DNA from 3 places in the Streptantibioticus cattleyicolor NRRL 8057 genome. Region 3 is predicted to be linked to each of the others. Evidence: predicted binding sites of a transcription regulator. Region 3 holds the regulator's gene; each other region holds the start of a gene.
The links. The regulator HrcA, encoded in region 3, represses chaperone genes, less so after heat shock. The targets are predictions, from matches to a motif close to TTNGCACTCNGNNNNNCNGAGTGCNAA.

Region 1 (2,267 bases), 2.2 Mb from region 3:
ATCAGCAGCGGCTTGGAGGAGCCGGCCTGGATGACCTTCTCCAGCAGCGGCAGCAGGTCGGCGATGGCCGAGATCTTGCCCTGGTGGATGAGGATGTACGGGTCCTCCAGGACCGCTTCCATCCGCTCCTGGTCGGTCACGAAGTACGGCGACAGGTAGCCCTTGTCGAACGCCATGCCCTCGGTGAAGTCGAGCTCCAGACCGAAGGTGTTGGACTCCTCGACGGTGATGACGCCGTCCTTGCCGACCTTGTCCATCGCCTCGGCGATCAACTCGCCGACCTGCTTGTCCTGCGCGGAGAGCGCGGCCACGGCGGCGATGTCGGACTTGGAGTCGATCGGCCGGGCGGTGGCGATCAGCTCGTCGGCGACGGCCTTGACGGCCGCGTCGATGCCGCGCTTGAGGGCGGACGGGGAGGCGCCGGCGGCGACGTTGCGCAGACCCTCGCGGACCAGCGCCTGGGCCAGCACGGTGGCGGTGGTGGTGCCGTCACCCGCGATGTCGTTGGTCTTGGTCGCCACCTCCTTCACCAGCTGGGCGCCGAGGTTCTCGTAGCGGTCCTCGATCTCCACCTCGCGGGCGATGGTGACACCGTCGTTGGTGATGGTCGGGGCGCCGAACTTCTTGTCGATGACGACGTTGCGGCCCTTGGGGCCGATCGTCACCTTCACCGTGTCGGCGAGCTTGTTGACACCGCGCTCCAGGGCGCGCCGAGCGTCCTCGTTGAACTTCAGGATCTTGGCCATGACTCGTGCTACCTCGTCTGTTCCTCGTCAAAAGCCCACGCCCCGGGCCCCGGTCCAACGGGACACGGAAACGGTCCGACGGGACACGGAAACCCGGGGCGGGGGTTCACGGCTGCGTATGAGTAGAGCCGGGTGACGGCCGTCCCCGGGCGACGGGGACGTGCCGTGCCGAATTCCCGGATTACTTCTCGACGATCGCGAGAACGTCGCGGGCCGAGAGGACGAGGTACTCCTCGCCGTTGTACTTCACCTCGGTGCCGCCGTACTTGCTGTAGAGCACGACATCGCCGACCTTGACGTCGAGCGGGAGGCGCTTGCCCTCCTCGAAGCGGCCCGGGCCGACGGCGAGGATGACGCCCTCCTGGGGCTTCTCCTTCGCGGTGTCCGGGATGACCAGGCCGGAGGCAGTGGTCTGCTCGGCCTCGAGCGGCTGGACCACAACGCGGTCCTCAAGCGGCTTGATGGCAACCTTGGTGCTGGCGGTCGTCACGATCCGACCTCCCCCTTCGGAGAGCTCACGGGAGTGTCTGTATTGGGGTGGCGACCTGGTAGGCCCGTCGTCGCGGGTGCCGGACCTGCCCGTCGCGGTGTCTTGGCACTCCCCGGTGGAGAGTGCCAACGCCGAGACTAGGACGCGGCTAGCACTCGGTCAAGCGGAGTGCCAACCAGAGCCTCGCGTGGCGCGAGACTCGGGGACGTTTCCGCCCCCGCCAGGACTCCGCCCCTGGCCCCCGGAACCCCGGGCGACCGGGCCGGCGCCGCACCGCCCGGGCAACCGCGCAGAATGGGGGCATGGAGACGGAGGCGTTCGCCGGGCTGCTGACGGACGAGGGGCAGGCGCTGCTCGCGGGGCTGGGGGGGTACGAGGAGGCCGGGGAGTTGGCGGTGGCGACGCGGTTGCGGCGCGAGCACCCGGCGGAGTTGGTCTCCGCGGCGCTGACCCAGGCGCGGCTGCGGCGGCGCGCGGCGGCCAAGTTCGGGGCGGACGCGGACCGGATGTACTTCACGCCCGACGGGGTGGAGCAGGCGACGCGGACCACGGTCGCCGAGCACCGGGCGGCGCGGTTCGCCCGGCTCGGGGTGGGCCGGGTGGCCGACCTGTGCGCCGGGATCGGCGGCGACGCCATCGCGCTGGCCCGCGCCGGGATCGAGGTGCTGGCGGTCGACCGGTCCCCGCTGACCTGCGCGGTGGCCCGGGCCAACGCCGAGGCGCTGGGGCTCGCCGACCGTATCGAGGTGCGCTGCGCGGACGTCACCGAGGTGGACACCGCCGGGTACGACGCGGTCTTCGTGGACCCGGCGCGCCGGGGTGGACGGGGCCGGATCTTCGACCCGGAGGCGTACTCGCCGCCGCTGTCGTGGGCGGTCGAGGCGGCCCGTACGACGTCGTTCGCGGCGTTGAAGATCGCGCCGGGCGTGCCGCACGAGGCGGTGCCGGACGACGCCGAGGCGCAGTGGGTCTCCGACCGCGGCGACGTCAAGGAGGCGGTGCTCTGGTTCGGCACCCGGCCCGGGGCGCGC
Region 2 (2,267 bases), 860 kb from region 3:
GTGAAGAACACGACAAGTTGTGCTCGAAATCTGGGCGCCAATTGTCGTGTTGGTCGGCTATGCCCGGTCCGAGTTGCCCTGAATTCTTTATGTATTCCCGTAAAAGGGCGATCGGCTGTGTGCAGAATTCTCGTCCAATTGACCTGTTGCGCAGGGCGTCCGTGCAGATACATTCAGCCGCGGTCGACGCGTTCCGGCGCACGCCTCCTGGGTTTCCCCTGCCGCACGGCGGGCGGTTCCCGGGGGTGAGGTCTGACCCGGGTCCGCGAAGTGCGGTCCTGTGCAAGGGCCAGTAATAGGGGAGTTAGGGATGGCTCAGGGCACCGTCAAGTGGTTCAACGCGGAGAAGGGGTACGGCTTCATCGCGGTCGACGGTGGTGCGGACGTCTTCGTGCACTACAGCGCGATCCAGATGGACGGCTACCGCACCCTCGAGGAAGGCCAGCGGGTCGAGTTCGAGATCTCGCAGGGCCAGAAGGGGCCGCAGGCCGACATGGTCCGCGTCTCCGCCTAAGCGGCTGAGCCTCACGGCACCGGCCAGGCCGCGGCGGCACCGGCGGACCACCACACCGACGTAGCGAGGCGAAGGGTCCGCGCCCCACACCGGGGCGCGGACCCTTCGCCGTTCGCTTGCACTCGACTGGTCGGAGTGCTAATCATTGGCGTTAGCACTCTGACGTTGAGAGTGACAGAAGGACCGGGTCGGTGAGGTCCGTACGGCCGTCGGGAAGGAACCGGCGGACGGGCGGATCGTCCGTCGCGGGCGCCAGCGCGGTCCGGAGCAATCCGCCCCCGGGCACCACGGTGCACGGGGTACCCCCGACGTCCGGGAGGACCACTTCACATGGCCAAGATCATCGCGTTCGACGAGGAGGCGCGGCGCGGCCTTGAGCGCGGTATGAACCAGCTCGCCGACGCCGTAAAGGTGACCCTCGGCCCCAAGGGCCGCAACGTCGTCCTTGAGAAGAAGTGGGGCGCCCCCACGATCACCAACGATGGTGTCTCCATCGCCAAGGAGATCGAGCTCGAAGACCCCTACGAGAAGATCGGCGCCGAGCTGGTCAAGGAGGTCGCGAAGAAGACGGACGACGTCGCCGGTGACGGCACGACGACCGCGACCGTCCTGGCCCAGGCGCTGGTCCGCGAGGGTCTGCGCAACGTCGCCGCCGGCGCCAACCCGATGGCCCTCAAGCGTGGCATCGAGAAGGCCGTCGAGGCCGTCTCCGCCCAGCTGCTGGAGCAGGCCAAGGACGTGGAGACCAAGGAGCAGATCGCCTCCACCGCCTCCATCTCCGCCGCCGACACCCAGATCGGCGAGCTGATCGCCGAGGCCATGGACAAGGTCGGCAAGGAAGGCGTCATCACCGTCGAGGAGTCCAACACCTTCGGCCTGGAGCTCGAGCTCACCGAGGGTATGCGCTTCGACAAGGGCTACATCTCGGCGTACTTCGCCACCGACATGGAGCGGATGGAGGCCGTCCTCGAGGACCCCTACATCCTGATCGTCAACTCCAAGGTCTCCGCGGTGAAGGACCTCCTCCCGCTGCTGGAGAAGGTCATGCAGTCGGGCAAGCCGCTGCTGATCATCGCTGAGGACGTCGAGGGCGAGGCCCTGTCCACCCTGGTGGTCAACAAGATCCGCGGCACCTTCAAGTCCGTCGCCGTCAAGGCCCCGGGGTTCGGCGACCGCCGCAAGGCCATGCTCGGCGACATCGCCATCCTCACCGGTGGCACGGTCATCTCCGAGGAGGTCGGCCTCAAGCTGGAGAACGCCGGCCTGGACCTGCTCGGCCGCGCCCGCAAGGTCGTCATCACCAAGGACGAGACCACCATCGTCGACGGTGCCGGTGACAGCGACCAGGTCGCCGGCCGGGTCAACCAGATCCGCGCCGAGATCGAGCAGTCGGACTCCGACTACGACCGCGAGAAGCTCCAGGAGCGCCTCGCCAAGCTGGCCGGCGGCGTGGCCGTCATCAAGGCCGGTGCCGCCACCGAGGTGGAGCTCAAGGAGCGCAAGCACCGCATCGAGGACGCGGTGCGCAACGCCAAGGCCGCCGTCGAGGAGGGCATCGTCGCCGGTGGTGGCGTGGCCCTGCTCCAGGCGTCCAGCGTCTTCGAGAAGCTGGAGCTGGAGCTGGCCGGCGACGAGGCCACCGGTGCCGCGATCGTGAAGACCGCGCTGGAGGCCCCGCTCAAGCAGATCGCCGTCAACGCCGGCCTCGAGGGCGGCGTCGTCGCGGAGAAGGTGCGCAACCTGCCCACCGGCC
Region 3 (2,267 bases):
TCCTGCTCGGCGTCGAGCTTGGTCGGGGTCTGCACCTCGACGTGGACCACCAGGTCGCCCCGGCCGCCGCCGCGCAGGTGGGTGATGCCGCGCTGGTGCAGCGGGATCGACTGGCCGGACTGGGTGCCGGGCCGGATGTCCACCTCCTCCAGGCCGTCCAGCGTCTCCAGCGGCACCTTGGTGCCGAGCGCGGCGGCCGTCATGGGGATGGTCACCGTGCAGTGCAGGTCGTCGCCGCGCCGCTGGAAGACCTGGTGCGGCAGCTCGCGGATCTCCACGTACAGGTCACCGGCGGGGCCGCCGCCGGGGCCGACCTCGCCCTCGCCGGCCAGCTGGATGCGGGTGCCGTTGTCCACACCGGCCGGGATCTTGACGGTGAGGGTGCGCCGGGACCGGATCCGGCCGTCGCCGGCGCACTCCGGGCACGGGGTCGGCACCACGGTGCCGAAGCCCTGGCACTGCGGACACGGCCGGGAGGTCATCACCTGGCCGAGGAAGGAACGGGTCACCTGGGAGACCTCGCCCCGGCCGCGGCACATGTCGCAGGTCTGCGCCGCGGTGCCCGGGGCGGCGCCCTCACCGGCACACGTGGTGCAGGTGACGGCGGTGTCGACCTGGATCTCCTTGGTGGTGCCGAAGGCCGCCTCGTCCAGCTCGATCTCCAGCCGGATCATCGCGTCCTGGCCGCGCCGGGTGCGCGAACGCGGGCCGCGCTGGGACGCCGTGCCGAAGAAGGCGTCCATGATGTCGCTGAAGTTGCCGAAGCCCGCGCCGAAGCCGCCGGCGCCCGCGCCGCCGGCCCCGCCGGAGGCGGACAGCGGATCGCCGCCGAGGTCGTAGATCTGCTTCTTCTGCGGATCGGAGAGGACCTCGTAAGCGGCGTTGATCTCCTTGAACCGCTCCTGGGTCTTGGGGTCCGGGTTGACGTCCGGGTGGAGCTCGCGAGCGAGTCGGCGGAACGCCTTCTTGATCTCGTCCTGTCCGGCGTCACGCCGGACGCCCAGGACCGCGTAGTAGTCCGTCGCCACTTACGACTCCGCCAGGATCTGTCCGACGTACCTCGCCACTGCGCGTACCGCTCCCATCGTTCCGGGGTAGTCCATCCGGGTCGGTCCGACCACGCCCAGCCGGGCGACCGCCTCGTCGCCCGAACCGTAACCCACCGCGATGACCGATGTGGAGTTCAGGCCCTCATGCGCGTTCTCGTGACCGATTCGTACCGTTACGCCACTGTCCTTCGCCCCTTCTCCGAGGAGTTTGAGCAGGACGACCTGTTCCTCCAGGGCCTCCAGGACCGGGCGGATGGTGAGGGGGAAGTCATGGGCGAACCGCGTCAGGTTGGCGGTGCCGCCGAGCATGATCCGTTCCTCGGTCTCCTCCACCAGCGTCTCCAGCAAGGTGGCGAGCACCACGGAGACCGTCGGACGGTCGTCGTGCTCGAAGGAGTCCGGCAGGTCCTGCACGAGCGAGGGGACGTCGGTGAAGCGGCGGCCGACCACCCGGCTGTTGAGCCGGGCCCGCAGATCGGCCAGGACCGTCTCGCCGACCGGCGCCGGGCAGTCCACCAGGCGCTGCTCGACCCGTCCGGTGTCGGTGATCAGGACGAGCATCACCCGTGCGGGGGCCAGCGAGAGCAGCTCCACGTGGCGCACCGTCGAGCGGGTCAGCGACGGGTACTGCACCACCGCCACCTGCCGGGTGAGCTGGGCCAGCAGCCGTACCGTGCGGGCCACCACGTCGTCCAGGTCGACCGCGCCGTCCAGGAAGTTCTGGATGGCGCGGCGCTCGGCGGCCGACAGCGGCTTGACGCCGGCCAGCCGGTCGACGAAGAGGCGGTAGCCCTTGTCGGTCGGGATCCGCCCGGCGCTGGTGTGGGGCTGCTGGATGAACCCCTCCTCCTCCAGCACCGCCATGTCGTTGCGCACGGTGGCGGGCGACACGCCGAGCTTGTGCCGCTCGGTGAGCGCCTTGGAACCGACGGGTTCCTCGGTGCCGACGTAGTCCTGGACGATGGCGCGCAGGACTTCGAGTCTGCGTTCGCTCAGCACGCGCGCACCTCCAAGCCGTGGGTCCGACGGGTCCTTCCCCCTGGCACTCAGCCGATGCGAGTGCCAGATTCCCTGAGCCAGTGTACGGCCGGGTAGCAAGGGGTGGGCAAGGGCCGCCGCGTGCCGGACCGTTCCGCGGCGCGCGTCACGGTACCGCGCGCGGGCGCGGAGCGGCACGGTCGCCGGGCGGGACGACGTGCGTCCGGCTAGCGTGCCGGG

Region 1: groES (co-chaperone GroES) is a predicted target of HrcA. The motif match lies at 1,385-1,411, and genes of this name have one in related genera.
Region 2: groL (chaperonin GroEL) is a predicted target of HrcA. The motif match lies at 630-656, and genes of this name have one in related genera.

Annotation. Positions count from the first base shown of each region.
Region 1 is NC_017586.1:3,914,976-3,917,242, reverse strand. Features, by position in the region: gene groL (chaperonin GroEL) at 1-746, opposite strand, end outside; gene groES (co-chaperone GroES) at 928-1,236, opposite strand; gene SCATT_RS17235 (class I SAM-dependent methyltransferase) at 1,539-2,267, shown strand, end outside.
Region 2 is NC_017586.1:2,583,858-2,586,124, reverse strand. Features, by position in the region: gene SCATT_RS11425 (cold-shock protein) at 311-514, shown strand; gene groL (chaperonin GroEL) at 845-2,267, shown strand, end outside.
Region 3 is NC_017586.1:1,721,637-1,723,903, forward strand. Features, by position in the region: gene dnaJ (molecular chaperone DnaJ) at 1-1,028, opposite strand, end outside; gene hrcA (heat-inducible transcriptional repressor HrcA) at 1,029-2,048, opposite strand.